Regions from separate parts of the Mycobacterium sp. NGS24 genome, predicted to be linked through region 2. Evidence: riboswitches for the same ligand, from Rfam matches in the RefSeq annotation. Region 2 holds a riboswitch; the other holds the start of a gene.
The links. A riboswitch is a leader RNA that binds a small molecule or an ion and turns the genes downstream of it on or off. The one in region 2 is predicted to bind magnesium.

Region 1 (16,151 bases), on a different contig from region 2:
GGTGCCCATCGGCGAGCGCAGCCTTGACCGCGGCGGAGAACCGCACGGTGTGGCGCAGGTTGTCCACCCAGTAGCGCCCGTCGCAGCTGGGGCGTTCGCGTGGGTCGAAGGAGGTCGCCGAGTAGTAGGGGAGCTGCGGTGGCTGCGGATTCAGCTCGGCCAGTGCCTCGGCCAGTTCGTCGAGGATAGGGGTGACCTGCGCAGTGTGCGAGGCCACGTCGACGGCGACCTCGCGGGCCAGGATGTCGCGCTGTTCCCACCCCGCGACCAGTCGACGCACCACGTCGGTAGCGCCGCCGATCACGGTGGACTGCGGTGCGGCCACCACGGCGATCACCACATCTGTGATGCCGCGGTGGGCAAGCTCGTCGCGGACCTGCGGCGCGGGCAACTCCACCGCTGCCATCGCGCCCGCACCCGCCAGCCGCATACACAGCCGCGAGCGGCGACAGATGACGCGGACACCGTCCTCGAGCGAAAGTGCCGCTGCGACAACGGCGGCCGACACTTCACCCAACGAATGCCCGATCACCGCACCCGGCCGGACACCGTAGGCCTGCATCGCCGCGGCCAGCGCGACCTGCATGGTGAACAGGGTCGGCTGCACCCGGTCGATGCCGGTCACCATGTCTTCAGTCATGGCCGCGGTCACCGAGAAACCCGCTTCGGCGGCGATCAGCGGTTCGGCGGCGGCCACCGTCGCCGCGAAAGCCGGTTCGGTAGCCAACAGGTCCGCGCCCATCGCCGCCCACTGCGAACCCTGCCCGGAGAACACCCACACCGGACCGCGGTCATCACGGCCCGCCGCAGGTCGCAGCGGGTCATCGCGACCGGCCACGGCACGCAGCCGCGCGACCAATTCGGCGTTGTCGGTGGCCGACAGCAGGGTGCGCACCGTGCGGTGCGCGCGCCGCCGCGCCAGCGTGTAGGCCAAGTCCGTGGCTGAGGGTTGCTGCGTCGCCACCCAATCCGCGGTCCGGCGCGCTGTCTGGCGCAGCGCGTCGGGTGAGCTGGCTGACAACGCGAAGATCCGCGAGCGTGACTCCTCCCGAGCAGGGACCGAAACCATAGGCGCTTGCTCGAGGATGGCGTGCGCATTAGTTCCCGACATGCCGTACGACGACACCGCGGCCCGCCGTGGCATACCGCCGGGCCACGGCGTAACCTGTTGTGGCACAAACAGTCCGGTGTCAATAGCAGCCAGGTCGTCGGGCAGTGCGGTGAAGTGCGCCAGCGGTGGCACCACTGCGTGCTGAAGAGACAGCACCGCTTTGAGGACCCCCACCACGCCGGCGGCCGCCTCGGTGTGCCCGAGGTTGCTCTTCGCCGAACCCAGCGCGCACCGATGCCCGTCAACCCCGTACACGGTTGCCAGACTGCGGTATTCGATCGGATCTCCGACCGGTGTGCCGGTGCCGTGCGCCTCGATCATCCCGACGGTGCCCGGGTCGACGCCGGCCGCCGACAACGCCGCGCGGTACGCCGCGACCTGCGCGTGCAACGACGGCATCGTGATCGTCTCAGTGCGGCCATCCTGATTCGTCGCGGTGCCGCGCACTACGGCCAGGACCCGGTCGCCGTCGCGCAGCGCGTCGGGCAGCCGTTTGAGCAGCACCACCGCACACGCTTCGGAACGGACGAACCCGTCGGCGCCGGCGTCGAACGGACGGCACCGTCCGGTGGCAGAGAGCATGCCCTGCCCGGAGGCGGAGGCGAACATCTGCGGTTCCAGCATCACCATGCACCCGCCGGCCAGGGCCAGGTTGCTCTCGTATTCATGCAGACTGCGGCACGCCATGTGCACCGCAACCAGACTCGACGAGCACGCGGTGTCCACCGTGATCGACGGCCCCCGCAGACCCAGGGCGTAGGACACCCGGCCCGAAGCCATGCTGAACGCGGTGCCGGTGAACCCGTACGCGTCGCCCAGGGCGCCGGCCGCGTCGGTAACGTGGGCGTAGTCGTCGTGACACATCCCGATGAAGACGCCGGTCAGCGAGTCTGCCAGCGACGTCGGGGGCAGCCCGGCGTGTTCGACAGCCTCCCACGAGGCTTGCATCAGCAGCCGGTGCTGCGGGTCGATCGCGGTGGCCTCGCGTTCACTGATGCCGAAGAACTCTGGGTCGAAACCGCCGACGTCGTCCAGGAAGCCACCCCAGCGCGAGACCGACCGGCCGGGCACCCCCGGCTCGGGGTCGTAATAGGCGTCGGCGTCCCAGCGGTCGGCGGGCACCTCGCCCACCAGGTCGTCGCCGCGCAGCAGCGCGTCCCAGAACTTGGCCGGGGAATCGATGCCGCGGGGGAGTCGGCAGGCCATGCCGATGACAGCCACCGGAGTGACCTGTCTGGGCTCCATCGTCGTGCCACCTCGCCGTCCTGCACCGGGCTTCGTGGCCATCTTCCGTGCGCAGGGACCTCGTCGTCGGGATCAACGCGCCGATGGTTTGATTCGCGCACCGCGTCACTTCGGGCGAGTAGTGTTCCAGCCGTGGTTGGCGCTGCTGTCCCCGCTGAATACGTGAAGTTCAGATGACCCGCGCCGACAAGCCCGCCCGCATCCCCCTGCTGCCCGTCGACGAAGCCAAAGCCGCCGCCGACGAGGCGGGCGTACCCGACTACATGGCCGAACTCAGCATCTTCCAGACGCTGCTGAACCATCCGCGGCTGGCGCGGGTATTCAACGACATGCTGGCCATGATGCTGTGGCACGGCGACCTGGACCGCCGACTGCGTGAGCTGGTGATCATGCGTATCGGCTGGCTCACCGGATGCGACTACGAGTGGACCCAGCACTGGCGGGTCGCCTCCCGCCTGGGAGTGTCGCCCGAGGATCTGCTCGGCGTCCGGGATTGGCAGGCCTACAACGGGTTCGGGCCCACCGAGCGGGCGGTGCTCGCCGCCACCGACGACATCGTGACCGACGGCGTGGTCAGCGAATCCAGCTGGGCGGCCTGCGAGGCCGAATTGAGCACCGACAGAACGGTTCTCATCGAACTCGTGACCGCCATCGGCGCATGGCGGATGGTTGCCTCCGTCCTGCGGAGCCTGCAGGTGCCCCTGGAAGAGGGCGTGGCCAGCTGGCCACCGGACGGCGTAGCGCCCTCGAACGGGTAGTGGTCGCGGCGTAGCGTCGGCGGCATGCGAACCAGGGTTGCCGAGATGCTCGGCGTCGAGTTTCCGATCTGCGCCTTCAGCCACTGCCGCGATGTGGTGGCCGCGGTGACCAATGCGGGCGGGTTCGGCGTCCTGGGCGCCACCGCGCACAGTCCCAGACGTCTGGACAGCGAACTCACCTGGATCGAGGAGCAGACCGGCGGCAAGCCCTACGGCGTCGATCTGTTGTTGCCGCCCAAGTACGTCGGCGCCGACACCGGTGGGATCAACTCCAGGCAGGCCCAAGACCTGCTGCCGGAGGAGCATCGCGCCTTCGTCGATGAGCTGCTGAACCGGTACGAGGTAGGTCAGGCCGCCGACGACGAACCGGTGCGTGGCGGTCTGAACATCTCGCCCAAGGGCTACGAGCCTCTGCTGGAGGTCGCGTTCGCCCACAACATCCGGTTGATCGCCAGCGCGCTCGGGCCGCCGCCGCGCGACCTTGTCGAGCGGGCGCACCGCCACGACGTGCTGGTCGCCGCGCTGGCTGGAACGACCGAACATGCGCGCCGGCACGCCGCGGCCGGGGTAGACCTGATCGTTGCCCAGGGCACCGAGGCCGGCGGACACACCGGTGACGTGGCCACCATGGTGCTGGTGCCCGAAGTGGTCGACGCGGTGGCGCCCACTCCGGTACTGGCCGCGGGTGGCATCGCCCGGGGCCGCCAGATCGCCGCGGCGCTGGCCTTGGGCGCCGAAGGCGTGTGGTGCGGATCGGTGTGGCTGACCACCGAGGAAGCTGAGACCGCGCCGGTGGTCAAGGACAAGTTCCTGGCCGCCACCTCCTCGGACACGGTGCGGTCGCGCTCGATGACCGGCAAGCCGGCGCGGATGCTGCGCACCGCCTGGACCGATGAATGGGAGCGGCCCGACACCCCCGCGCCGCTGGGAATGCCACTGCAGACCGCCCTGGTCACCGATTCGCAGGTGCGGATCAATCAGGCCGCGGCACATCCGGGCGCGAAGGCACGCGAGTTGGCGACCTACTTCGTCGGACAGGTGGTCGGTTCCCTGGACCGGGTGCGGCCCACCCGCGCGGTGGTGCTGGACATGGTCGAGGAGTACATCGACACCGTCGGGCGGCTGGAAAGCCTGGCCGACTGACCCCATCCTTGCCGCGAGCGTCCCTCGAATGCCGCTGATTGCGGGCGTTGAGCGCACATATGGGGTCGCTCGTGGCCTGACACGGGGCCGCTCACCCGCTCAGCGCGAGCGTCCCCGAAATGCCGCAAAGTGCGGCCTCTGACCGCACATCTGAGGGCGCTCGCGCCCAACAGGGACCCGCACTGTGACATTGAACACGTCGCAGTCGCCCCAGGTCAGGGTGCCTCAAGGCTGCGAGACAGCTGTGTGCCCGCATGGAGATGACATAAAGATCGCGAAACTGCGGGATGGCGCGTTGACCGGGCAGGGCCTGTGGTGCATTATCGGTCAGGCAAGCACCTCGTTAGGTGAGGCGGCTACACGAACATAGGCCACTGACCCCGAACGTCGAAAGACGCCCCGGGTCAGGACAGCTCTTCCCGGCTTAAGGGTTGAGCCCAGGTGGCTTCCGGTTTACCGGACACGTCGGGTAGTGCCAAAGCTCTGACGAGAGGGGTGCGGATATCCGACGATGGTCGGATTCTGTTCTCCTTCGTGCACCCAGACAACATGTGTGTCGTGGCTGAGAGGAGGTGAGGGACGCATGAGTTCCAGTGGCAGTCCGGGTCGAGATCCGGATGTTTCGTCCCTGACCGGTCTTCGGCGCGACGTGTGCGGCTGAGTCGCTCACTTCCTCCGACCGGAACCGTTGCGGGACGGGACTTACCAAGATTCCTTTGAGGTCCACCTGTCAACGTTTGGTCAACCGCTAGGAGGCGATCATGACCGCTGCACTGTACGACGAAGTCACCACCCTCACCGCCGCACCACGGCTGCACCTCGTGCGCGACGTACCCGCGCCCACGAAGCCGGCCCGCCGCATCGACGTCGCCGGCGCCGGCAACGACCCACTGGTCGACGGCGCCGCCCGCCTGCTCACCGTGCCGCTGCGGCACGTCTACGCCGCACTGTGGCGCATTGGTGTGCTCGAAGTCCAGGCGTGACGCATGGATATCGACCAACCGCGGACTCCGAGGGACTAGCCGACTGCAGGCGCGTCCTGCGGTGAGCCAGTCCCTCGGAGTCGTGCAGTTCCATTCGCCATTAGAATCCAATTGGCGTTGATCCGGCCATCACCGGGGAGCCTTCGGAAGAACAGCCGGTACGGCCCAGTAGAACCGAACGGGTGGGCCCGTCACAGCCCTCTTGAGCGGTCACGCGCCAGCGTGGCAAGCGGGGTGGTACCGCGGCGCTTGCGCACCAGCGCATCGTCGTCCCCGGCCAGAGGTGGCTAGAGGGAGACGACGTACGTGACCGATCGGGTTTATCCGAAACTCGCTGCCGGGGCGCCTGATTTTCCGGCCCTCGAACTCGAGGTGCTCGACTACTGGTTCCGCGACGACACCTTCCGTGCCAGCATCGCAAATCGGGACGGCGCAACCGAATACGTGTTCTACGACGGTCCGCCGTTCGCCAACGGTCTGCCGCACTACGGACACCTGCTGACCGGCTACGTCAAAGACATCGTGCCCCGCTACCGCACCATGCGCGGCGACAAGGTGGAGCGCCGATTCGGTTGGGACACCCACGGATTGCCCGCCGAGCTGGAGGTTGAGCGACAGCTGGGCATCACCGACAAGTCCCAGATCGACTCGATGGGGATCGCCGCGTTCAACGACGCCTGCCGCGCGTCGGTGCTGCGCTACACCGACGAGTGGCAGCAGTACGTCACCCGCCAGGCCCGCTGGGTCGACTTCGACAACGACTACAAGACACTGGACCTCAGCTACATGGAGTCGGTGATCTGGGCGTTCAAACAGCTGTGGGACAAAGGCCTGGCCTATGAAGGCTACCGGGTGCTGCCGTACTGCTGGCGCGACGAGACCCCGCTGTCCAACCACGAATTGCGGATGGACGACGACGTCTACCAGAGCCGGCAGGACCCGGCTCTGACGGTCGGGTTCCGCGTTCAGGGTGGCCCGCTGGACGGCACCTATCTGTTGATCTGGACGACGACGCCGTGGACGCTGCCTTCCAACCTCGCGGTCGCGGTGCACCCGGACGTGACATACGTGCATGTGCAGGCCGGCGAGCGACGCTACCTGCTGGCCGAGCCGCGGCTGTCCGCCTATGCGCGCGAACTGGGCGAGGAGCCCGAAGTGCTTGGGACACTGCGTGGCTCGGAGCTGCTCGGCACCCGCTATCTACCGCCGTTTGCCTATTTCCTGGACTCGCCCAACGCCTTTCAGGTCTTGCCGGCCGACTTCGTCACCACCGAGGACGGCACCGGTCTGGTGCACATGGCTCCGGCGTACGGCGAGGACGACATGGCGGTGGGGGATGCGGCCGGGATCAGGGCGGTCACCCCGGTCGACGCCAAAGGCCGATTCGATGCGACCGTGCCGGATTACCAGGGCCAGCACGTCTTTGCCGCCAACCCGCAGATCATCCGCGATCTGAAGAACCAGAGCGGGCCCGCTGCGGTGAATGGCGCGGTGCTGCTGCGGCACGAAACCTACGAGCACCCCTACCCGCACTGCTGGCGCTGCCGTAACCCGCTGATCTACCGCGCGGTGTCGTCGTGGTTCGTGCGGGTGACCCAGTTCCGGGACCGCATGGTCGAGCTGAATCAGCAGATCACCTGGTACCCCGAACACGTCAAGGACGGCCAGTTCGGCAAGTGGCTGCAGGGCGCGCGCGACTGGTCGATTTCCCGAAACCGGTACTGGGGCACCCCGATTCCGGTGTGGAAGTCCGATGACCCGGCCTATCCCCGCATCGACGTCTACGGCAGCCTGGATGAGCTGGAACGCGATTTCGGGGTGCGGCCGTCGAATCTGCACCGCCCTTTCATCGATGAGCTCACCCGACCCAATCCCGACGACCCGACCGGGCAATCGACGATGCGCCGCATCTCCGATGTGCTCGACGTGTGGTTCGACTCCGGTTCCATGCCGTATGCGCAGGTGCATTACCCGTTCGAGAACCAGGACTGGTTCGACGGTCACTATCCCGGTGACTTCATCGTGGAATACATCGGGCAGACCCGCGGCTGGTTCTACACGCTGCACGTGCTGGCCACCGCGCTGTTCGACCGGCCGTCGTTCAAAACCTGCGTGGCACACGGGATTGTGTTGGGCTCCGACGGCCAGAAGATGAGCAAATCGCTGCGCAACTATCCCGACGTGACCGAGGTGTTCGACCGGGACGGCTCCGACGCGATGCGGTGGTTCCTGATGGCTTCGCCGATCCTGCGGGGTGGCAACCTGATCGTCACTGAGCAGGGTATCCGCGACGGGGTGCGCCAGGTGCTGTTGCCGTTCTGGAACGCCTACAGCTTCTTGGCGCTGTACGCGCCGAAAGTCGGTGTCTGGCGCACTGATTCGGCGAATGTGCTGGACCGCTACATCCTCGCCAAGCTGGCGGTGCTGCGCGAGGACCTGACCGCGGCGCTGCATGTCTGCGACATCTCCGGCGCCTGCGAACAGTTGCGCCAGTTCACTGAGGCGTTGACGAATTGGTATGTGCGACGGTCGCGTTCGCGGTTCTGGGTCGAAGAGGCCGATGCGATCGACACGCTGCACACGGTGCTGGAGGTCACCGCGCGGTTGGCCGCGCCGCTGCTGCCGTTGATCTCCGAGATGATCTGGCGAGGCGTGACCGGCGGGCGCTCGGTGCACCTGACCGATTGGCCGCAGGCCGGTGAGCTGCGCGCGGATCCGGACCTGGTCGCGGCGATGGACCAGGTCCGGGAGGTGTGTTCGGCGGCGTCCTCGCTGCGCAAGGCCAAGAAGCTGCGGGTACGCCTGCCACTGCTGAAACTGACCGTGGCAGTGGAGCATCCGGAGACCCTGGCGCCGTTCACCGACCTGATCGGCGACGAGTTGAACGTCAAACAGGTCGAGCTCACCGACGCGATCGACACCTACGGACGGTTCGAGCTGACCGTCAACGCCCGGGTGGCCGGACCTCGTCTGGGCAAGGACGTGCAGGCTGCGATCAAGGCGGTCAAAGCGGGCCAGGGCGTGGTGAACCCGGACGGCACGCTGACGGCGGGTCCGGCGGTGCTGCAGCCTGAGGAGTACAGTTCGCGCCTCGTCGCGGCCGACCCGGAATTCACCGCGGCGCTGCCCGGCGGCGCCGGCCTGGTGGTGCTCGACGGGACCGTGACCCCGGAGTTGGAAGCCGAGGGTTGGGCCAAGGACCGCATCCGGGAACTACAGGAGTTGCGCAAGTCGACCGGGCTGGACGTGTCCGACCGGATCAGCGTGGTGATTGCGGTACCTGCCGAGCGCGAGGAGTGGGCCGCCACGCACCGGGACCTGATCGCGGGCGAGATCCTGGCTACCAGGTTCGAATTCGGTGAGCCCGCGGATGCGACGGAAATCGGCGACGGGGTGCGGGTGGCGATAACCCGCGCGACCGGATAGGTTCCGCGCCGGTGCGGGGGGCGTGTTAGCCGAGGAGGCCGAGCAGGCCGCCCCCGCCCGTCTGGCCGCCGGTCCCGAGCAGGTCACCGCCGCCGAGCAGGCCGCCGGTCCCGAGCAGGCCACCGCCGCCGAGCAGGCCACCGAGGTCTGGCAGGCCGCCGAGACCCGGTAGCAGGCCGCCGAGACCGGGCAGCAGGCCGCCCAGGTTTGGCAGGCCACCGAGACCCGGCAGCAGGCCTCCCAGCCCGCCGAGCAGCCCGCCCAAGTCCGGCAGGGCGACGTCGGGCAGCAGGCTGCGCACCCCGTCCAGTAGACCGCCCAGGTTCGGCAGGGAACCGATGCCCGGCAACACGACTTCCGGCAGGGGCACCAGCGGACCGCTGATATGCGGTGCGCCGATGGCTTCGGCCAGTTGTTGCGGTGCGTAGAGCAGCAGACCGGGCAGGATGCCGCCGGTCGGCGTCCCGCCGAGGGGCACCGACAGCAGCGGGGTCGGACTGCCCAGCGGATTCACCACAAGCGTCGTGACGTCGAGGGGGGTCAGGATTCCGCCGAGCGGAATCTGCGCGGTCAGCGGCACAGTCACGCCGCTAAGCGCACCGAGCCCGAGCGGCAGGGTGACCCCCGGTAGGCCGACACTCCACATCACCTGACCATTGAGGAAGCCGTCGGTGACGACCGCCGGGGCGGTGAGGACCGCAACTAACGCCCCGAAACCGTCGCCGCTCTGTATTGCACTGCCGAAGGCCGACGCGACGGAATACATCGCGTTGGCCGTGGTGATCGGTGAGCCGATGAAATCTATACCCAGCGCGATCGGGAACCCGAAGAACGCGGCGCCAAGCTCCAACTGGCTGAGGGCGATCGGTGATGTCAACGGGTTGATATTTGTTCCGACGGAATACGAGAAGTCGGTAAGCGTGCCCAGCACATTCACGAAGTTCTGCCCGATTCGTGCCGGTATCGACGCGATGGGTGCCAGGTCCGCCAATACCATATTCGCGGCCCCGCTGCTCAAGTGCTGCCCGGCATTGGCAAACGCGGTGGAGATTATCTGGCCGTAGCTGATCTGATTGGCGATGAATTGGCGCAAGAACGGGAACGGGTTGGCGGCCAAGCCGTTTCCGAGACTCTGCAGGTTGGCGATCGTGTTGGCGAACAGTCTCTCGTACGGTCCGGTGATCGCCGTCAGGCTCACCGGCGTCGGACCGGGCGCCGGCCCGAAAACGCCGGGCAGCAGCGCATTGAGCGACGGCAGACCAAGACCACCGAGTAACCCGCCCGGGTTGAACAGACCGAGTCCGCCCAGCAATCCGCCGGAGCCGCCCAGCAGCGCGGCGGGGTTGCCCAGCGCACCGGTCAGGCCATCCAGAATGGACGCTGCCGGCAACGCGGCGGCTGCGGCAGCTTCGGTACCCAGGTAGGCGCCGACACTCGCGTTGAGCACCCGGACGAACTCCGCGTGGAACGCGCGCGCCTGGGCGCTGACCGCCTGGTATTCCTCGCCGAATTCGGCGAAGAGCGCGGCGACCGCACCTGATACTTCATCGGTGGCCGCGGGCGCGATATTGGTCGTGAAGCCGGCCAGCGATTGGGAGACTTCGGATAGTGATCCGTTCACGCCTGCGAGATCTTGAGCGGCGGCTTGGACCCATTCCGGCACAACGACAAGTGACATAGCGATCTCCCTCGACCCGTGTCAACGTTAACCGGCATCCGCTGAGGGGGGATCACCATCGATAAAGCTAATTAAACATGCGTTTAATATTATATTTTAGGTTAACTAAAGACCTCCCGGCACCGCGGCCGCGCCGAGCCGTTCTGAGCGCTCGCGCTCAGCCCCATAGCATCGACAACCGTGGAGTCCCGATGGGTGCTGCACCTGGACATGGATGCGTTCTTCGCATCGGTGGAGCAGCTGACCCGGCCGACCCTCAAGGGCCGGCCGGTACTGGTCGGCGGGCTGGGCGGTCGGGGAGTGGTGGCCGGTGCCAGCTACGAGGCGCGGGTGTTCGGCGCGCGCTCGGCGATGCCGATGCATCAGGCTCGCCGGCAGGTCGGTGCGGCCGCGGTGGTGCTGCCGCCCCGCGGCGTGGTGTACGGCGTGGCCAGTCGCCGTGTCTTCGACGCGGTGCGCAGTCTGGTCCCCGTCGTCGAGCAACTGTCGTTCGACGAGGCGTTCGGCGAACCGGCCCAGCTGGCCGGTGCGTCGGCCGACGAGGTGCAGACGTTCTGTGCAACGGTGCGCCGACGGGTGCGTGAGGAGACCGGTCTGGTCGCCTCGGTGGGTGCTGGGTCAGGCAAGCAGATCGCCAAGATCGCTTCCGATCTGGCTAAACCCGACGGTGTCCGGGTGGTCCGCCGCTCCGAGCAGCAAGAGCTGCTGAGCGGATTACCGGTGCGGCGGCTGTGGGGGATCGGCCCGGTCTCCGAGGAGAAACTGCACCGCCTGGGCATCGAGAACATCGGGCAGCTCGCAGCGCTGGCTGACGCGGAGGTCGCCGACATCCTCGGTGCCACCGTGGGGCCCGCGCTGCACCGGTTAGCGCAGGGCATCGACGACCGTCCCGTCGCCGAGCGTGCCGAGGCCAAGCAGATCAGCGCCGAATCCACCTTCGCGGCCGACTTGACCACGCTGGACCAGCTGCGCGACGCGATCGAGCCGATCGCCGAGCACGCGCACCGTCGGCTGCTCAAAGACGGTCGCGGCGCCCGCACGGTCACGGTGAAGCTGAAGAAGTCGGACATGAGCACGCTGACCCGCTCGGCGACGCTGCCCTACGCGACGACCGAACCCGGTGCGCTGGTGTCGGTGGCCCGCCGGCTGCTGCTCGATCCGTTGCAGATCGGGCCCATTCGTCTGCTCGGTGTGGGCTTTTCCGGCCTCAGCGACGTGCGCCAGCAGTCGTTGTTTCCCGACCTGGACCTGCCGCCGGAACCGGCTGAAGCGCATCAGGATTTCGAGACCCTGCGTGCGGTGCTGCTGACCGGGCAGGACGGCGGGTCCTGGCGGATCGGTGATGACGTTGCGCACCGCGACTTCGGGCACGGCTGGGTGCAGGGCGCCGGCCACGGCGTCGTCACCGTGCGGTTCGAAACGCGCGGCACGGGACCGGGCCAGGCCAGAACTTTCCCCCTCGACACCGCCGACCTCGCGGCCGCCAACCCGGTCGACAGCCTGGACTGGCCCGACTACGTCGAGGCACTGCGCGAGCACGTTCGGTCAACCCCAGCGGTCGAGGATGTCGCCCACGGGTAGGCCGGCGGCCAGCGTCGCCATCAGCAGCACCCGGGCCTGCGGCGGTGCCAGCCGCGGCACCAGCACCGCGCCGGCCTGCACCAGATCGTGGCCGGGGCCGTAACCGGCGCTCACCCCGCCGTTGGGCACCCGGGTGGACACCGCGACCGTCACCCCGGCGCGGCACAGGCGCCGGACACCGTCGACGACCGCGCGTCCGGCGTTGCCGGATCCCAGCGCCTGCAGCACCACCGCGCGGGCACCCGCGGCGGCGAAGGCGTCCAGCGCCACCGCGTCGCTGCCCAGGTAGGCCGCCGCGATGTCGACGCGCGGCGCGTCAGCGGCCGCCAGCTCGCCGAGAAACGTCCGCTGCTTGGGGTGCGTCAAAACCAGATCGTTGTCCAACACGGTGCCGGCCAGCTGCCCGGCGAAACCGCTCAGATCCTGGGTGACCTCCTTGCGCAAACCCAGCGGCTGCAACACCCGGCCGGCGAAGCACACCAGCACCCCCAGGTCGCGAGCCACCGGGCTGGCCGCCACCGCGACGGCGTCGCGCAGATTGGCCGGGCCGTCGGCGTCCGGCGCGTCCGCGCTGCGCATCGCGCCGGTCAGTACCACTGGGACGGGGCCGGCGTGGGTCAGTTCGAGCCACAGCGCGCTTTCCTCCATGGTGTCGGTGCCATGGGCGACGACGATCCCGTCGGCTCCACTGGCGACCGCCCGATGCATGGCCGCGCGCATCAGATCCCAGTCCGGCGGAACGAGTTCGGAACTGTCGACCGCCAGCACGTCGACGACGTCGAGGTCGATATCGACGTCGAATCCCGACAACAGTTGCGCGCCCGAGCGGGCGGGCCGGCGCACCCCGTCGGCGCCGGTGCTCGTCGAAATCGTCCCTCCGGTGGTGATCACGGCGACGCGCCCCATCCCGGCATCATCCCGCACGCCCGCCCCGGCACTGCTGGGGGATGATGGTGAGGTGCCTGACGAACCAACCGGATCCGCAGATCCGCTGACTTCAGCCGGTGACGCCGAGGAACCGCGCGCACCCGGGGCTGCCGCGCCGCGGCGGTTGCGGCTGCTCGTCTCGGTTGCGGCTGTGGTGCTCGCGCTGGACGTGGTGACTAAGGTGTTGGCGGTCAAACTGCTGCCTCCCGGTCAGCCGGTGTCGATCATCGGTGACACGGTGACCTGGACGCTGGTGCGCAATTCCGGTGCCGCGTTCTCGATGGCGACCGGATACACCTGGGTGCTTACCTTGATCGCGACCGGTGTCGTGGTCGGCATCTTCTGGATGGGCCGGCGGCTGGTCTCGCCCTGGTGGGCGCTGGGGCTCGGGATGATCCTGGGCGGTGCGATGGGCAACCTGGTCGACCGCTTCTTCCGGGCGCCGGGCCCGCTGCGCGGACATGTGGTGGATTTCCTGTCGGTGGGCTGGTGGCCGGTGTTCAACGTCGCCGACCCGTCGGTGGTGGGTGGCGCCATCCTGCTGGTGGTGCTGTCCATCTTCGGCTTCGATTTCGACACCACAGGTCGACGGAAAGTCAACGGCGACAACGCTATTCCGCCGGAACCCGAGAACGCGGGTGACTGAGCGCACGTTGCCGGTCCCAGAAGGATTGGCGGGCATGCGCGTCGACGCCGGGCTGGCCCGGCTGCTGGGACTGTCGCGCAGTGCCGCGGCGGCCATCGCCGAAGACGGTGGTGTCGAACTCGACGGCGTACCAGCCGGGAAATCCGACCGACTCACTTCGGGTGCCTGGCTGCAGGTGCGGCTACCCGAACCGCCGAAACCGTTGGAAAACAGGCCCGTTGACATCGAGGGCTTGACAGTGCTGTATGCCGACGACGACATCGTGGCCGTCGACAAGCCCGCCGCGGTGGCCGCCCACGCCTCGGTCGGTTGGACCGGGCCCACCGTGCTGGGCGGCCTGGCCGCCGCGGGCTACCGCATCACCACCTCGGGGGTGCACGAGCGGCAGGGCATCGTGCACCGTCTGGACGTCGGCACGTCCGGGGTGATGGTGGTGGCGCGCTCCGAGCAGGCCTATACCGTGCTCAAGCGCGCGTTCAAACAGCGCACCGTCGACAAGCGGTATCACGCACTGGTGCAAGGACATCCGGACCCCTCCAGCGGCACCATCGATGCGCCGATCGGCCGGCACCACGGCCCGGAGTGGAAGTTCGCGGTCACCAGCACCGGCCGGCACAGCATCACCCACTACGACACCGTGGAAGCACACGTGGCCGCCAGCCTGCTCGACGTGCACCTGGAAACCGGCCGCACCCACCAGATCCGGGTGCACTTCGCCGCGCTGCACCACCCCTGTTGCGGTGACCTGGTTTACGGCGCCGATCCGAAACTCGCGAAAAAGCTTGGCCTGCAACGTCAATGGCTGCATGCGCGGTCGTTGGCTTTCGCGCATCCGGCCGATGGCCGGCGTGTCGAGATCGTCAGCCCCTATCCGCCCGACCTGGAACACGCGTTGAGCGTGTTACGCGCTGAGGGCTGACACGTCCCGCTCACTGGGTGTGGCACACGAAGTTGATGCCGTTGAGGTTCAGCCTGACCTCGCCCTGGTGCTCCCAGTACTCGGAGCCCTGCCGGCTGTAGCGGGCGCCGCTGCCCGACGGCTGGACGAACAGGATGATCCGGGTGCCCTTCCAGTTCAACACCGCCGCCTTGGGATCCAGATCGTTGTAGAACTGTGCGGTCAACGGACCGTCCCCGGGCGGACAGTTGTAGGTCACGACCGGCGGGGCGACCGTGGCCGGGTCGGCGATCGCCAACTCGACCAGCCGCGTCTGGTAGGCCTCCACCAGGCAGGTCCGGACGTCGACGCGGTCGGTGCAGCCGTCGCGCACTGTCATGAAAGCGTTCTGCGCGGTCGCGAGCGTGGACTGGTCAGCCCCGGGGCGTGCCAGTGCCTGCTGATACGCCGTCTGCGCCCGGCGGTCCAGGACGGTCAGTTCCGGGTCGTTACACACCAGCTGCTGAGCTTTGACGGTGGATCGGGCGCAGTCCAGGGCCGGTGTCGGCGAGGTGGTGGTGATGCTGGCCGACAGGCCCGGTGCGGCGCTCGCGGTCGACGAGTCCGGGTGCGACGGTCGCGAACCGCACCCGCCGAGCAGCACGGTGGCCGCGATCACGGCGACGACTGAGACGAGCTTGCCCGACATCGGCATTCGGTACCTATTCATCGGTCGATATCCTAGGTTGGCTTTATGACCTGTGTCACACCGTCCACACTGCCCTCAGGAGCAACTGTCAATGAACCTCGGTGATCTCACGAACCTGGTTGAAAAACCGTTCGCGGCCGTGTCGAACATCATCAACACGCCGAACTCCGCCGGGCGATATCGGCCCTTCTACTGGCGGAATCTGCGCGACGCCGTGCAAGGCCGCACACTCGAAGAGGCGGTCGATGGAAAGATCGCGCTGATCACCGGCGGGTCCTCGGGCATCGGCGAGGCGGCCGCACACAAGATCGCCGAGGCGGGCGGCATCGTGGCGCTCGTCGCGCGCACCAAAGAGAACCTGGACAAAGTCGCCGACGACATCCGCGCCAATGGCGGTACCGCCCACGTCTACCCGTGCGACCTGTCCGACGTCGACGCCATCGCCGAGATGGCCGATAAGGTCATCGAGGACCTCGGCGGCGTCGACATCCTGATCAACAACGCGGGCCGGTCCATTCGGCGATCGTTGGCCCTGTCGTACGACCGGATCCACGACTACCAGCGCACCATCCAGCTGAACTACCTGGGCGCGGTGCAGCTGATCCTCAAATTCGTCCCAGGGATGCGCGAACGCGGCTTCGGGCACATCCTCAACGTGTCCTCGGTCGGCGTCCAGACCCGGGCACCGCGGTTCGGCGCCTACATCGCCAGCAAGGCCGCGCTGGACAGCCTGTGCGACGCGCTGCAGGCCGAGACCGTCAGCGACAACGTCCGGTTCACCACCGTGCACATGGCGCTGGTGCGCACGCCGATGATCAGCCCGACCAAGATGTACGACAAGTTCCCGGCACTCACGCCGGACCAGGCCGCCGGCGTGATCACCGACGCGCTGATCCACCGGCCGCGGCGGGCCAGCTCGCCGTTCGGGCAGTTCGCCGCCGTCGCCGACGCCGTCAACCCAGCCGTCATGGACCGGGTGCGCAACCGCGCATTCGGCATGTTCGACGACTCGTCTGCTGCCAAAGGCAGCGAAAGCGATACCGACACAAAGGATCTCGACAAGCGCA
Region 2 (16,151 bases):
CTACGGATTCCGGCCGACGATCATGGGACGCCCACCGGCCGCTGGATGACAGGGGGGAGACAACCGCGATATCGCTGATCGGTTCCGCAACACCGGCGGTTACCGACGGACGGTCGGTTTGAAGGAGGTGCTGGCATTGGATTTTGGAGCCCTCCCCCCTGAAGTCAATTCGCTGCGCATGCACACCGGGCCGGGCTCGGCGCCCATGCTGGCCGCCATGACGGCCTGGGATGCGGTGGCCGACGAGCTGCGGTTGACCGCGACGGCGTACGAATCGGTGTTGTCCACATTGGTCGACGACGGCTGGCTGGGTCCGGCATCGACCGCCATGATGACCGCGGTCGCTCCGTTCCTGGACTGGCTGCGCGGCACCGGCGCGCAGGCCGAAGAGACGGCCAGTCACGCCGCAGCAGCTGCGGCGGCCTTCGAGGCCGCGTACTCGATGACGGTTCCCCCCGCCGTGGTCGCCGCGAACCGGGCACGACTGCTCGCGCTGGTGGCCACCAACTTTCTGGGTATCAACACCGCCGCGATTGCGGCCACCGAAGCCGAGTACGCCGAGATGTGGGTTCAGGACGCGACGGCGATGTACACCTACGCCGCCAGCGCGGCTGAGGCTGCCGCGCTGACACAGTTCGGCGAGCCGGCGCAGACCACCGACCCGTCCGGTCCGGCCCACCAAGCCGCCGCGGTCGCGCGGGCGATGGCATCGGTACCGGCCACCCTGCAGGATCTCGCCGCGCCGGCGGCGGCCTCTCCGTTTGACGCACTTCCGCAGACAGGTCTGCTCGTCGATGTCCTGAACTTCCTGGATGGCAACGACGGCAACGCCGTCGGGGTCTTCTTGAACTCTTCCCTGTTCAACGGCGTCGTCTCCGCCGGATATACGGCGCCGGCACTGATCGTGCCCACGGTGACCGATGCCGTCGCCGACGTCAACGGGGTGGTCGAAGGGGCGGAGCCAGAGATCGCCGGCGCCGGTTCGGCCGAGGCCGCCGCGATGACGGCAACGACCGCGCCGTCCGGCGTGGGGGGAGTCGCCGCCGGCAGCACTCAGGCGTCCCTGGTGGGCCGCCTGTCTGTTCCGCCGAGCTGGGCGGCCGCCGTCGATGTAGCGAAGCCGTTCGGCGCAGTACCCGGCGCGGGCAGCACGGCGGCCGTTCCGGCATCCGCCGCGGGCGCACCCGGGATGCCCGCACTGCCTGCCGCCAACGCGTGCGCACGGAGTTGGGGCAACGGCCCCCGCTACGGTTCCCGATTGACAATCATGCCGCGACCGGTGGCTGCGGGATAACGCCGCCCAAAGAAAGTCCCGGCAATTCCCGCCTTTCGAATATCGGAATTCGAATTCGACGGGACGTCTGAGTTGACTCTGGTCGTCGCGAGTGCCATTATTGCCACTGCATGCACCTCGCTAGGTGAGGCGTCTGCACGGACACAGGCCACTGACCTCGAACGTCGAAAGACGCCCAGGGTCAGGACAGCTCTTCCCGGCTTAAGGGTTGAGCCCAAGTGGCTTCCAGCATTACTGCTGGATACGCCGTGTGGTGCCGAAGCTCTGTCGAGAGGGGTGCTGTGATCTGGTGGGCCGTCGTGCCCGCTGGACTCTCATCCCATGCGTCGTGCACCCGGCATCCCCGCATGCCACGGCCCTGAGGAGGTGAGAGCGGAATGAGTCCCGACGACAGTCCGTATTCGAAATCGACGACCATTTCGTTTCGATCCGACCCGGGCACCGGCATCGCCGCCTGAATCGCATTTCTGATAGCCGCAAACGGCGCTCGCTGATATCGCGAAGCGCGTATTAATTGCGCGCGGAAAAAGGCGTGGAATTGCGTTCTTGGCGACCCGGGTTTCGTGCCCCAGCAGGGGTGAACTCAAGGGGGACCACCGATGACCGCCGCACTGGACTTTGCCGCTCTGCCACCCGAAGTCAACTCCGCGCGCATGTACGCCGGCGCCGGTGCCGCGCCGATGCTGGCTGCAGCTTCGGCATGGAACGGGTTGGCCGCCGAGCTGCGCGCCACCGCGCTGACCTACGAAGCTGTGCTGTCCGCGCTGGCCGGTGACGAATGGTTCGGGCCCGCGGCGGCCTCGATGGCTGCCGCCGCCACGCCGTACGTGGTGTGGCTCAACGCCACCGCCGTGCAGGCCAAGCAGACCGGGGCGCAGGCCGAGGCCGCGGTGACCGCCTACGCGACGGCATTCGCCGCGACAGTGCCACCGCCACTCGTCGCGGCCAACCGCACCCAGTTGGCCGCACTGGTTGCGACGAACATCCTGGGCCAGAACACCCCGGCGATCGCGGCGACCGAAGCCGCGTACCTGGAGATGTGGGCCCAGGATGCCGCCGCGATGTACGGCTACGCCGGCGCCTCGGCGGCAGCCACCGAGCTGGACCAGTTCGTCGCGCCGCAGCAGATCACCAGCCCCAGCGGTCTCACGGCCCAGGCGGCCGCGGTCAGTCAGGCGGCCGACACGTCCGCTCTCGGCCAGCACAGCGCTCTGTCGCAGCTGATGTCCGCCGTGCCGAGCGCACTGCAGGGGCTTTCCGGTGCCGACGGCGGCAGCGGCCTGGCCGACCTCGCGACCACCGCGCTCACCGGTTCCGGGACGTCGAGCTGGTCGGAGTTCATGGCCGCATGGGGCCCCAACGCGAACGTGTGGAACACGATCACCTCCACCGGTTTGTTCACCCCGGGCGCCACGATAGGAACCCTCTCCAGCTTGTTCGGCAGCGCAGCGATGACCGACGTGGCCGACGCCGCGCAGGTGCTGGTACCGAGCGCGGGCGGGGGCGCCGTGCCGCTGGAAACGCGCGGTCTCACCGCCCTCGGATCTGGCAGTTCCGGCGTGGTCGGCAAACTGTCCGTGCCCCCGGCCTGGGCTGCGGCCACCCCACCGCCCGGCGCCCTGCACTCCGCGCTCGGTGGCACCCCGATGGTCGCGCCGCCGCCGTCCGGCACGCCCGGTATGCCGGGGGTGCCGCTGGGCAACCTCGCGGGTCAACCCTTCGGCCGGGCTGTCCCGCAATACGGGTTCCGCCCCACGGTCGTGGCCCGCTCGCCCGCGGCCGGATAGCACGCGCAGCCACCTGACCAGGCAAAACAGCGCTCTCAGCGAACCGTCAGGTACGAGGCAGCCGGGTAGCAGGCATCAGGACGTACCGTGTGCCCTCGTGATGCGTACGTTTTTCCTCGAGTCAGAGAGAGCCTGCCGGGCGGTGTCCCCGGGTCGGACCGGCGGTGCCGCCGGGCCCCACCGCCGAAGACGGCCGAGCTTCGTCGACTCGACCTGACCCACTGCTTTCGCGGGCGGCGCACATGCTGCTGCTTCGCGCATCCATTTCAGTGAATTGCAAAGTTCGCCGACGGTATTCACAATGCCCGGCGCCATTGTTTTGAAATATTCAGATGATAACTTGTCAACCTATTGTGCATGGCTACGCCGTTGACCTTGGAGTTTGCTGTTAGTATTTCGGCAATTTGCTGTATCACAGCAGTCACGACGGTAGTGCGATAAGTTATTTACATTGCGCTTACCTACCGGGAACGTTGCGAAAATATGCCGCAACGAACATTCATCATATCGAGCGGGGGCTGGAGAAATGCGATTCGATTCTGGTAGAGCACATGGTCGGCAACTCAACAAAACCACGCGAAGGATCACTACTGGCGGATAAGGGGCGTATACGCGCATGGATTATGGGGCACTTCCGCCAGAGGTCAACTCTGGGCGCATGTATACCGGTCCCGGCGCGGGGCCGATGTTGGCAGCGGCAGCGGCATGGGACGCCTTGGGGGCCGAATTGTATTCGACCGCAGTCGCTTACGCGTCCGCGATCGAGGGACTGGTAGCGGGCTCGTGGCAGGGACCGACCGCAATGACGATGGCCGCCGCGGCCGGTCCGTACGTGTCCTGGATCTCAGCCACCGCAGCTCGCGCCGATGAGGCGGCCGCACTGGCCAAGGCGGCGGCGATCGCTTACGAAACCGCTTTTGTGGCAACGGTTCCGCCGCCGGTGATCGCTGCGAATCGGGCGCAGCTGCTGGCGCTGATCGCCACCAACATCCTGGGCCAGAACACAGCGGCTATCGCAGCCACGGAAGCCCAGTACCTGGAGATGTGGGCTCAGGATGCCGTGGCGATGTATGCCTACGCCGGCTCCTCGGCGGCCGCGACACAGCTCACCCCGTTCACCGAACCACCGCCGACCACGACCGCCTCGGGCGCAGCCGCGCCGGCGGCCGCCCAGCTGCTCGCATCTGTCCCGAATGCGTTGCAGGGCATGACATCAACTCTTGCGGCTGCACCGACGACGGGCTCGACCTCGTTGTTGCCCGGACTCGCCTTGCCGCAACTGGCATCCGTGTCGTTGCCGTCGGGCCTGGCGACCGAGGTGGCGAACTGGAACACCACCCTGGCAGCCCTGACCGGACCGTTCTCGTTGCAGGGCTGGTCGTCGATCCCGGGCGGCCCGTTCCTGTCGTTCGGACAGGTTTATGCCTACGCACAGAACGGGCAGGGGCTGCAGGCATTCGCTACCCCCGCACCACCGGTGACCGGCGCACTGGCCCCGATCGCCGAGTCGCTCACCCCTCATCTGACTTCGTCCGGGGGAGCGGCGACGGCGACTATGGGCCGCGCTGCACTGGTGGGCACCCTGTCGGTGCCCCAGGGCTGGACGGTGGCGGCTCCGGCCGTCCGGACAGTTGCCGCGACACTGTCCACCAATGTGGCCGCCGTACCGGCTGCCACGTCCGCCGGGGAGGCCGGTGTTTTCGGCCAGATGGCGCTGTCCAGCCTGGCCGGGCGGGCCCTCGGTGCCACCGCCACGGGTGCCGGTGGCGGCAGCAGTTCGCTGGGCGGTGTCGTCACCGCGGCCGACCCGGCCGCAGCGATGATCTTCGTGCTTCCACCGCTCGAGGATGCCTAGTCCAGGTAGGGGGAGAAAGAGTGTTCTACGCAGCGTTTCCGCCGGAGGTCAACTCGGGCCGGATGTACAGCGGGGCGGGATCGGGGCCGCTGCTGGCCGCCGCCGCGGCCTGGAACGGGCTGGCCAGCGAGCTACACGCCACCGCCGCGTCCTATGCCGCACTGATCGCCGGCCTGACCAGCGCACCCTGGGTGGGACCCTCGGCCCAGGCGATGACCGCGGCAGCGACACCGTACGTGGCCTGGATGAGCGAGACCGCTGCACAGGCCGCCCAGGCCGCCAGCCAGGCCAACGCCGCGGTCGCCGCCTACGAGACGGCGTTCGGCGGGCACGTACCACCGGCGCAGATCGCGGCCAACCGCAGCCAGTTGGCGTCGTTGGTGGCCACGAACATCGTCGGACAGAACTCCGCCGCAATCGCGGCTCTGGAAGCCCAGTACGGCGAAATGTGGACACAAGACGCCGTCGCGATGGACAGTTACGCCGCCTCATCGGCAGCCGCAAGCGAGGTGACGCCGTTCACCGAACCTCCCCACGTGGTCAACGCGCTCACCCAGACGATTCTGTCAACGGCGCAACCGCTCTCGCAGCCGCTGCAGACCCTGGCGAACTTGAGCACCGACTACACCGCCACCGTGACCGGACTGCTCAACGGACTGTTCGGGTCCAGCGGCGCATCGACGTTCACCGCCCTGTATTCCGCGGTCAAGGTCCCCCTCGGTTTCACCACCCAGTTCAACGACATCGGGCTGTTGATCAACCTCCCCGCATCGCAGTTCCTCAAGTTCGCCGCGAAGCCGACGTCCGCGCTCGGCGGGCTGCCCAAGGACGCACTGGGCGGGGGACTCACCCCGCACTGGGGTCACGGCTGGCTGACCAGCGCGGTGTCGCCAACTCCCACAGCGCATTTGGGTCGAGGCACGCTGGTCGGTGCGCTCACCGTGCCACCGAGTTGGACCGCCAACACCCCGGCCATCCGGACTGTCGCCGCAGCGTTGTCGGCAGCCGGCAACGAAGCGGTGCCCGCGGCCGAACTCGGGCAGGGCGGCCTGTTGAGTTCGATGTCATCAGCGGGCATGGCCGGCAGCGCACTCGGTGCCGGTGCCCCCGGCTCGGTGACCGGTGCGCGAAGCCGCCTCACCCCGGTCAAAGACCTGAAGGATCTCAGGTCACCGGAGCTGCTCAAGCGGATGGTTGCGCAGATATCGGACCGGCCCGACAGCGTGCAGCACCACACCGTCGACCAGCAGGGCCTGGACAGCCTGCTCGAACAGTTGGCGAAGAAACCCGGCATCCATGCCGTGCACCTCACCAATGGCGACAAACCCCAGGTTGTTCCGGCGGATGCCCATTTGGGCTGAGGGAGAGGAAATTCTGCATGTTCAGATGGCTGCTGACGCTGACCTGCGCGGGTGTCATGATCGGTTGCGCCGCACCGGCGAACGGCGATCCGGGCAATGGGCCGGATGCCGCCGACGCAGGTTTTCTGGCCGCGTTGCGCACCGCTGACATCGGTTACAGCAACTCCGATCAGGCCATCGGGTCGGCCCGGGCCGTGTGTACCTGTCTGGACAACGGCGAATCTGGTTTCGAGTTGGTGAACGACATCAAAAAGCGCAATGCGGGATTTACGTTGGACGCCGCCGCCGAATTCGCGGTCATTTCAGCGAAATTCTACTGTCCACAGCAACTGGCCAAGAGCTGACAGCTACCGACGCTGCAAATGTATTAGCTGCCGACCGTATCCGGTCGCTCTTTCATTCACGCCGTACGACATCGATCGTCGTACGATTTCCTGATCTGTGTGAACTTTCCCGAATATATTCGGCACCCGGGTGCTCGGGTTAAACCCGAGGTCACCCGAGGAACCACGCACATCGGGATTTCTAGTGAGTTCTGTATGAGTCCGGCAGGACTCGCCGACGGGACCCTGGTGGCGTGACTACCATGGCGGCGACAGAGGGACCGGAGGGGAAGAGATGGACTTCGGGGCGCTGCCACCAGAATTCAACTCTGGACGAATGTACACGGGGGCGGGATCCGGGCCGATGCTGGCCGCTGCGGCGGCCTGGGACGCATTGGCCGCAGAGTTGCATTACACCGCGGCGTCGTACCGATCGACGATCGACGGTTTGGCCGTCGGCTCCTGGCACGGTCCGGCGGCGATGTCGATGTCGGCAGCGGCGACACCGTATATGGCCTGGATGGCCGCCACCGCGACACAGGCGGAACAGGCGGGCACCCAGGCGAAGCTTGCCGCCGCGGCCTACGAGACAGCGTTCGCGGCGACGGTGCCGCCACCGGTGATCGAGGCCAACCGCGCATTGCTGATGACCCTGGTGGCTACCAACATTCTCGGACAGAACACAGCCGCCATCGCAGCCACCGAAGCGCAGTATATGGAGATGTGGGCGCAGGACGCCGCCGCCATGTACGCCTATGCGGCGTCCTCAGCGGCCGCGACCGTGCTGACTCCGTTCGAGCCGCCGCCCGAGACCACCAACGTGGCGGGGACGGCCGATCAAGCGGCGGCAGTCACGCAAGCCGCGGGCACCGCAGCCGCCACGGACATTCAGTCGCAGCTGTCGCAGCTGTTGAATCTCTTCCCGAACATGCTGCAGGGTTTGGCCACCACCACGGCCGCCGCCCCGGCGGCGACGACACCGGTCGGCAACGTCATCGAAGCCCTCTACCCGTACGCCGCAGCTATCCGCCCCTTCTTTGCTGCCGTCACCGGCGCATACAGCCCGATCATTCCTTTCGTCCTCGGTGGCGGCTGGTGGTTGTTCGGCCTGCAGATCCTCGGTCTGTCGCAGAACGCACCCGGGGTGGCGTCCCTGTTGAACAGCGGCGGCAAGCCGCTGGCCGGTCTGTCGCCGCTACGAGCCGGGTACGTGGCGTCCGCTGCGCCGGCGGGCGGGGTGGCCGGCGCGATGGGGAACTCCACGCTGGTCGGGTCGTTGTCGGTGCCGCAAGGCTGGGTGACCGAGGCGCCGGTGCTCCGGGCTATGACGTCCGTGCTGCCGGGGGCGACTCCGGAAGCACTCGCCGCGGTCCCGGCGGCGGCCGAAGGCGGCCTGTTCGGCGAGATGGCGATGGCCAGCCTGGCCGGACGCGCCCTGGCCGGGGCCACCGTGCGCACCGTCGGCAGCGGCACCGCGGGCGCCAGCGGCGGCGTGGCCGCGGCCGAAGACGTCGCGACCACGGCGACCATCATCGTGATACCGGCGGACTGAGAGAGGCGGGACTGATGAGTTTCGCGGTACGACCACCGGAGATCATCTCCGCGATGATGTATGCCGGACCGGGCGCGGGTCCGATGATCGCCGCAGCCACGGCCTGGGACACCTTGGCCACCGAACTGCAGGCCACGGCATCCTCCTACGGTCTGGTCGTCGACGGCCTGGCCAACGAAACCTGGACCGGGCCCTCGGCGGCCGCGATGGCCGCAGCGGCCGCACCCTACGTGAGCTGGATGTCGGCCACCGCCGCGCAGGCCAAGGAGGCGGGCGACCAGGCCAAGGCGGCAGTGAGCGCGTATGAGACGGCCTTCGCTGCGGTGGTACCGCCGGCGGAGATCGCGCTCAACCGCAGCCAGCTGGCGCTGCTGCTGGCCACCAACATATTCGGGCAGAACACCGCGGCGATCGCTGCCCTCGAAGCCCAGTATGCGGAAATGTGGGCGCAGGACATCGCGGCGATGTTCGGCTACGCCACGGCGTCCGCGGCCGCCGCCAGGCTGACGCCCTACACCGAACCACCGCAGGTCACCAACGTGGCCGGGCTGGGCACTCAACAGAGCGCCGTCGGGCAGGCCGGCGCTTTGGCCGCGGGCACCAGGGCAGCCACCGCGGCAGCGACTGCCGCACCGACGGCGGCACCGGTCTTCCCGTTCGACGTCGTGCTACAGGCGTTGCAGGCCCTCGGCGGGGCCAGCACCTCCTACATGCAGGCCATGGGTGAGGTGCTCAACGCGCTGGGCGGTACCCCGCTGGCCGGCCCGACCTGGGAGCTGACTTTCGGGATCTTCGCCGACATCGGCCGGTTCAGCACCGTGGCCAACGACATCATGAGCGTGCCCAACCTGGGCATGACGGAGTTCAAACTGTTCTGGAAGCCGCCGCTCGAGGAGATCCCGAAGTCCGCGCTGGGAGCCGGGTTGGGGATGTCGCCGACGGCAGGTCTGACCAACGCGGTGTCGGCGGGTACCGGTGAAGCCAACGTGGTGGGCAAATTGTCGGTGCCACCGAGTTGGGCGTCGGCTACCCCTGCGATCCGGATGGTCTCCAATGCATTGCCGGCCACCAGCATGGCCGCGGCTCCGGCGGCAGCGATCCCCGCCGACCTGATCAACCAAATGGCCTTGGGAAGTCTCACCGGCGGGGCAGCCGGCACCGTCGGCGCCCAAGTGTTGAGCGGCAGCGGTGCCCGCGCCCGCGCCAACGGCGGGAAAGGCCCGGTCGAGCCGGTGAAGCTGGACAGTGTGATCGCGAAACTGCAGCAGGAACCGGAAGCGGTCCAACACTGGAACGTCGACAAGGCCGGGCTGGACGGCCTGCTCGAGAAACTGTCGAAGAAACCCGGCATCCATGCGGTGCACGTGTCCAGCGGCGATAAGCCGAAAATCATGCTGCCCGATGCGCAGTAGGGTTCGGCGATGATCCGCCTGCGAGTACTGGCAGCCGCGGTGGGTGCGGTCGCGATGCTCGGTCTCGCGGTCCCCGCGCACGGCGACCCCGGCGGTGATGACGCCGCGTTTCTGTCCGCGCTGGCCAACGCCGGCATCACGGTCCCCAACCCAGGTCAGGCGATTGCCTCCGCGCAGGCCGTATGCGGGTTGATGCGCAACGGCGAAACAGGTCTGCAGGTGCTGACCGACGTGAAGAACCAAAATCCCGCATTGACCCTGGACGGGGCGGCATTGTTCACCGCGATCGCGTCGAACACGTACTGCCCCGAGCACCTGGGGCAACCCGAGGGTGGTTATTTCTGATCTGACCGCCCGGCGAGGGCCCGTTAGCCTGTCCTCCACCTGGTGTTAACCCGAATCTGATTGGCTGCCGTAGCCCGTTGGTCCAGGGAGAGGGGGTGGCGCGGTGCAGACGCTGAGCACTGCCGAGTTCGCTCTGCGCCTCTGCGTCGGAGTCGGATGCGGCGCGCTCATCGGCCTGGAACGCCAGTGGCGGGCCCGGATGGCGGGTCTGCGCACCAACGCGCTGGTCGCGACCGGTGCCACCTTGTTCGTGCTGTACGCCGCCGCCACCGAGGACAGCAGCCCCACCCGGGTGGCGTCCTATGTGGTGTCCGGTATCGGCTTTCTCGGCGGCGGGGTCATCCTGCGCGAGGGCTTCAACGTCCGCGGGCTCAACACCGCAGCCACCCTGTGGTGTTCTGCGGCGGTCGGGGTCCTGGCGGCGTCCGGACACCTGGCGTTCGCGCTGATCGCCACCGGCACCGTCGTCGGCATCCACCTGCTGGGGCGGCCGCTGGGCCGGATCATCGATCACGACAATTCCGGTGAAGAGGACGAGAGCCTGGAGCCCTACCAGGTTCAGGTGATCTGCCGGCCCAAGTCCGCGAAGTACGCCCGCGCCCAGATCGTGCAGCACACCAGCGGCAACGACATCATCCTGCGCGGCATCCACACCGGACAAGCCGGCTTCGACCACGGCAACGACAACATCGCGCTCACCGCGCATGTACTGGTCGACGGTCACTCGCCGGCCAAGCTGGAGCGACTGGTCGGCGAGTTGTCCCTGCAACCTGGCGTCTACGCCGTGCACTGGTACGCCGGCGAGCCGAGCAGTCCGATCCTGCCCGACCCGCAGTCCGACTGATCAGGGCCGGGCCTGCAGTTCAGGTGCGGCGGCGGCCAGCAGATCGGCGCGGTCGGCGGACAGCGGCGGATAGATGCGTCGGCCGTTGATCGTTTGCTTGGTCGCTTTGGCCGCCGCGCCTTGAGCCACCACCATGCGGTCCCAGCCTTCGGTGTACACCGCGCCGGCAGGTCCCAGGTCGAGCACAGTGACATACCACGGGATCCGCAGCGTCAGCAGCGGCGCACCGAACAAGTCGCTGATCACGTTGTAGCCGGCATAACGGCCCATCGGGCGGCCGTGCTGACACGACATGACCGACAGATGCTCGTCGTCCAGCCGCGCGGCCGCCACGTCGCCGGCGGCGAATATCGACGGCACGCCGATCACCCGCAGGTGGTCATCCACCGGCACCCGGCCCAGCCGGTCGCGGGCCACCGGTAGCTGTTCGGTCAGCGGGCTGGCGTGCATGCCCGCACACCACACCAGGGCGACGGCGTCGATCCGCTCGCCCGACGACAACGTCACCCCGTCCGGATCGACCCCGGCGACGCTGACCGCGGTCCTCACCTCAACCCCGTTGTCCGACAGCGCTGCCAGGATCACCGGTCGCGCTGACGCACCCATGTCCGAGCCGACCTCCGTGTGGTTGATCAGCACCACCCGCGGTGTCAACCCCAGCGCACGCAACCGTTCGGGCAACTCACAGGCGGTCTCGATACCGGTCAGACCCGCCCCGACCACGACCACCGTCGCCGACCCAGCGGCCGGCAGCCGATCGGCGACCTCGCGCAACCGCCGTTCCAATCGCAACGCGGCGTCGTAGGTGTCGATGTCGAAGCCGAATCGGCGCAGCCCGGGCAGGTCGGGTCTACTGAGCCGACTACCCGCGGCCAGCACCAGACGGTCGTAGGGATAGGTCGTGCCGGCCGCGGTGGTCACGGTGCGGGCGTCGGCGTCGATCCCGGTCACCTCGGCGGTGACGTGTCCGACACCGACCGGATCGAGCAAGTCGGCAAGCGGCAGCCGACAGGCGCTCAGGTCCGCCTCGTAGTTACGCACCCTGATGTCGTGGAACGGCTTGGCGCTCAACACCGTGACGTCCACGGTTCCCGGCGCGACGCCGAGTTCGTCGAGCCGACGAGCGGCGCCCAGTGCGGCCCACAGCCCCGCGAACCCGGAGCCGATCACCACAACGCGGCTCAACCGGACAACACCGTACGAATCTGGCCGAGCGTCGCTTTCGCCTTGGGTCCCGGCAGCAACATCCAGGTATGCATGCCTCCCTCGAGCTCGTACCAGCCGATGTCGAGGCCTTCGCTGCTCGCCCGCCGGCGAAACGCACGCGCGTCCGGGTTGAGCACGTCATGAGTGCCGGTGAACACCGTCAGGCGCGGCAGCCCGTCCAGGGGTCCGATGCTCGGGCTGAGCAAGGGGTGGTCCAGCGGGTCCCCGCCCGCATAGCGGATACCGGCGGCCCGCAGGTCGTCGAGGTTGAGAAACGGATCGATCTTGGCGACCTTGAGCACCTCGGGGTCCGGTAGTCCGAGGTGCATCCAGGGGGAGAGCAGCAGCGCGTCGGTGGGCTGGGGGAGTCCGGCGTCGCGCACCGCGTGGCACAACGCGAAGGCCATCCCACCGCCGGCTGAATCGCCCATGAAAGCAATCGATTTCGGATCGTGCGTGTCCAGTACCTGCCGGTAGACCTGCAACAGGAACGGAAAGACCTGGCGGTAACTGTGTTCGGGGGCGATCGGGTAGATCGGCACCACCAGGGTGCGGCGCAGCACGTGCGCCAGCCGGGCGATGGCGGGCCAGTGGAAGTGCGGCAGCAGATCCAGCACGTAGGCGCCACCGTGCAGGTAGAGCACGTGGCCGGTCAGTTCGCCGGCGTCGACGTGGCGCGGGGTGACTTGATACACCGGGCGGCCGTTGAGGTCGGTGCGGACCACGTCGATCTTCTTCAGTACCAGCGACGAGGGCCGGCCGCAGTAGGGCGGGCGCGGATGCGCGGCCCAGTGTTCGAGTTTGGCCGGCGGAAACATCCGGTTGCGCACGCCGGACGCGCGCAGCAGCCGCTGGGTGACGTGCGGTTTACGGATCGGGCGGATCATCTCGTCTTCGGTTCGTCAATCGGCACGGGTTCAGTAATCTGTCCAGTGTGAATGGTGTCACGGACTTTTTCGCCGGCCTTCCCGCCGAGCTACGGGATCCGGTGCTGTTCGCCATTCCGTTTTTCCTGCTGCTGCTGACGCTGGAGTGGACGGCGGCGCGCAAACTCGAGAAATTTGACGCGGCGGCCGGCACCGGGGACCCGGGGCATGCCAGGCCGGCGTCAGGTGCCTACCTCGCCCGCGATTCGATGGCCAGCATCTCGATGGGCCTGGTGTCGATCGCGACCACGGCGGCCTGGAAAGCGTTGGCGCTGTTCGGATACGCCGCGTTGTATGCCTATGTCGCACCATGGCACCTCCCTGCGACCAAGTGGTACACGTGGGTCGTCGCGTTCCTGGGTGTCGACCTGCTCTACTACGCCTATCACCGCGCCGCCCACCGTATTCGGCTGATCTGGGCTACCCACCAGGCTCATCACTCAAGCGAATTCTTCAACTTCGCCACCGCGCTGCGCCAGAAGTGGAACAACAGCGGCGAGATTCTGATGTGGGTGCCGCTGCCGCTGCTGGGCGTGCCGCCGTGGCTGATCTTCTTCAGCTGGTCGCTGAACCTGATCTACCAGTTCTGGGTGCACACCGAGCGCATCGACAAACTGCCCCGGTGGTTCGAGTTCATCTTCAACACGCCGTCGCACCACCGGGTGCATCACGGCATGGACCAGCCGTACCTGGACAAGAATTACGGCGGCATCTTCATCGTCTGGGACCGGCTATTCGGCAGCTTCCAGCAGGAACTGTTCCGGCCCCACTACGGGCTGACCAAGCCGGTCGGCACCTTCAACATCTGGAAACTGCAGACCCGCGAATACGTGGCGATCGCTCGGGACCTGCGCTCGGCGCGGGGGCTGCGGGCCCGCCTGGGATATGTTTTCGGCCCGCCCGGTTGGACGCCGCGCGAGAGGCGGCAGACCGCGGACGCCACCCCGCTGGCCAGCGCTCGGTAACGCTGCAGCCCGTCCGCGCGAAAGCCTTAATGTTGACGTTATAGCGCCGTGACCTGATGGACGGCGTGTCGATCACGACGGATGGGAGGCCTTCGTGGGCCGCACACTAACGCGGGCAGTCCTCGCGTCGATGATGTCCGCGGCAGCGGCCTTCGGGCTGTCGCCGGCCACCGCCAGCGCCGACCCGCCGCTGGTGTTCCCGGGAATGGAAATCCATCAGGACAATCGCGTCTGCACGCTGGGGTTCGTCGACATCGCCCGGCGCATGGCGTTCAGCGCCGGGCACTGCCGCGGCGGCGGGTCGGTTTACGACGGCAACAACAACCTGATCGGTCACGTGGTGGCGTCGCGGGACAACACCCCGACCGGGTCGACGGTGGCCACCGATCAGCCCATCGACGACTACGAGGCGATCGCGCTGGCCAACGGCGTCACCATGAGCAACATTCTGCCCGGCGGCCGCGGCCTGGTGTCCACCGGCGCGGCACCGGCCCCGGGACAGGCCGTCTGCCACTTCGGAGTGACCACCGGCGAAACCTGCGGCACCGTGGAAAGCGTCAACAACGGCTGGTTCACCATGTCGCACGGTGTGCAGACCCAACAGGGCGATTCCGGCGGGCCGGTGTACCTGACCAACGGCTCCGCCGGTCAGATCATCGGGATCTTCAACAGTATCTGGGGCGACCTGCCGGCCGCGGTGTCCTGGCAGAGCGCCTCCGAGCAGGCCCGCCACGACCTGGGGGCCGGCGCGAGCTAGCGGCACGAGCTCGGCCCGAACGCGGGCGCAGGGCGATCGTGTCAGACTTGACCGTGGGCACACGCCAGGACTCGCCGGAGGACATCGAGGCCGCGGTCATCGATGCCTATGCCGACCTCGCCGACCAGGTGGACCGGGCACGAGACGGGGCCGGCGGCGAATCGTGGAGCCACGAGGTGATCGCGATGGCTCACGCCATGCGCGAGTGGGCGGTGGCGCACCCCGCCCGGTGGGGACTGCTCTACGGCAGTCCAGAGCCCGGCTTTCCCGCGCCCGAAGATCGTGCCCGACCGATCGGCACCCGCATCGTGGCGTCGTTCCTCGATGCCGTCGCCGCCGGGATCACGACCGGTGACATCGTGCTGGTCGACAGCCACGCGCCGCAACCGACATCCTCCGACTTCCGGCGGCTGCGCGACGTGTACGCCTTCCCCGGTGACGACCACGTCGTCGGCAAGTGCTTCCTGCTGTTCGCCGGCGTGGTGGGAGCGATCAGCCTCGAGGTGTTCGGAAAGTACGGCACCGACACCCTCGGCGATGCTGCGACGGTTTTCGACACCCAGGTGCGCCTGCTGGTCGAGGTTCTGGCCCGACACTGAGCATCAACTAGAACACGTTCACCGCCGTGTCCGCGCCCGCGGCGCGGCGGACACGGCAAAGTGCTCACCAGCAGTCCTGGCCGGCGCGCGACTGGGATATTCTGCGAGACGATGAACCTCCTCGTTCAGTCGCCCATTCAAATCGCCTGGGTGGCGGCGGATCTCGGCACCACCGAAACCGCTCTCACCGGCCTGTTAGGCGTTCGCAAGTGGGTGCGGATCCCAGAGGTGCACTTCGGTCCCGAGACGTGCACGTACCGCGGCGAGCCGGCGGATTTCGTCGCGAATATCGCCCTGAGCTACCTCGGAGACATGCAGCTGGAGCTGATCGAGCCGGTCCGCGGGGAGAATATCTATAGTGACTTTCTGCGGGACCACGGCCCCGGTCTGCACCACATCTGCGTGGCGGCCGAAACACTCGCGAAGTTCGACGCGGCCCTCGCCGATGCCGCGACCCGGGGTGCGACGGTCGTGCAACAGGGCGTGATGCCCGGCGGAATGCATTTCGCCTACGTGTCGGCGCCGCAGGCGGGCGTGCCGTTCGTGGAGATCGCCTACCTGTCCGACGAGATCAAGGCGTTCTACGACTACCTGAAACGGGAGCAGTGATGAGCCGCTCCGACGACGTGCGCAACAACCAGGAGGGGCCCCGATGAGCACCGACATCCCAGCAACGGTCCGGGTGGACACGGTCGGGTCCTGGTCGGACGAGGTCGACGTGCTGGTGCTCGGTTTCGGTATCGCCGGCGGGTGTGCTGCGGTCAGCGCAGCCGCCGAAGGCGCCCGGGTGCTGGTGCTGGAACGCGCGGCCGCGGCCGGTGGCACCACCTCGATGGCCGGCGGGCACTTCTATCTGGGTGGGGGCACCGCGGTCCAGGAGGCCACCGGGCACTCCGACTCTGCGGAGGAGATGTACAAGTACCTG

Region 1: it holds a riboswitch for magnesium, as region 2 does, so the genes downstream of both, AC5Y6Y_RS04365 (Rv1535 family protein) here and AC5Y6Y_RS19215 (PPE family protein) in region 2, are expected to answer to the same signal.

What each region holds. Positions count from the first base shown of each region.
Region 1 covers NZ_JCALDW010000002.1:300,075-316,225, reverse strand. The annotation lists gene pks2 (sulfolipid-1 biosynthesis phthioceranic/hydroxyphthioceranic acid synthase) at 1-2,356, opposite strand, end outside; gene AC5Y6Y_RS04375 (carboxymuconolactone decarboxylase family protein) at 2,530-3,114, shown strand; gene AC5Y6Y_RS04370 (NAD(P)H-dependent flavin oxidoreductase) at 3,139-4,257, shown strand; M-box (ykoK) riboswitch at 4,590-4,759, shown strand; gene AC5Y6Y_RS04365 (Rv1535 family protein) at 5,019-5,240, shown strand; gene ileS (isoleucine--tRNA ligase) at 5,547-8,666, shown strand; gene AC5Y6Y_RS04355 (PE domain-containing protein) at 8,692-10,344, opposite strand; gene AC5Y6Y_RS04350 (DNA polymerase IV) at 10,525-11,925, shown strand; gene AC5Y6Y_RS04345 (asparaginase domain-containing protein) at 11,890-12,831, opposite strand; gene lspA (signal peptidase II) at 12,884-13,498, shown strand; gene AC5Y6Y_RS04335 (RluA family pseudouridine synthase) at 13,533-14,417, shown strand; gene AC5Y6Y_RS04330 (MliC family protein) at 14,428-15,105, opposite strand; gene AC5Y6Y_RS04325 (SDR family NAD(P)-dependent oxidoreductase) at 15,176-16,151, shown strand, end outside.
Region 2 covers NZ_JCALDW010000016.1:61,310-77,460, forward strand. The annotation lists gene AC5Y6Y_RS19205 (PPE family protein) at 1-49, shown strand, start outside; gene AC5Y6Y_RS19210 (PPE family protein) at 137-1,294, shown strand; M-box (ykoK) riboswitch at 1,404-1,577, shown strand; gene AC5Y6Y_RS19215 (PPE family protein) at 1,894-3,081, shown strand; gene AC5Y6Y_RS19220 (PPE family protein) at 3,698-4,936, shown strand; gene AC5Y6Y_RS19225 (PPE family protein) at 4,957-6,297, shown strand; gene AC5Y6Y_RS19230 (DUF732 domain-containing protein) at 6,315-6,641, shown strand; gene AC5Y6Y_RS19235 (PPE family protein) at 6,916-8,172, shown strand; gene AC5Y6Y_RS19240 (PPE family protein) at 8,187-9,584, shown strand; gene AC5Y6Y_RS19245 (DUF732 domain-containing protein) at 9,594-9,929, shown strand; gene AC5Y6Y_RS19250 (MgtC/SapB family protein) at 10,033-10,773, shown strand; gene AC5Y6Y_RS19255 (NAD(P)/FAD-dependent oxidoreductase) at 10,774-11,958, opposite strand; gene AC5Y6Y_RS19260 (alpha/beta hydrolase fold domain-containing protein) at 11,955-12,866, opposite strand; gene AC5Y6Y_RS19265 (sterol desaturase family protein) at 12,914-13,870, shown strand; gene AC5Y6Y_RS19270 (Rv1815 family serine proteinase) at 13,965-14,627, shown strand; gene AC5Y6Y_RS19275 (TetR-like C-terminal domain-containing protein) at 14,573-15,226, shown strand; gene AC5Y6Y_RS19280 (VOC family protein) at 15,338-15,835, shown strand; gene AC5Y6Y_RS19285 (FAD-binding protein) at 15,879-16,151, shown strand, end outside.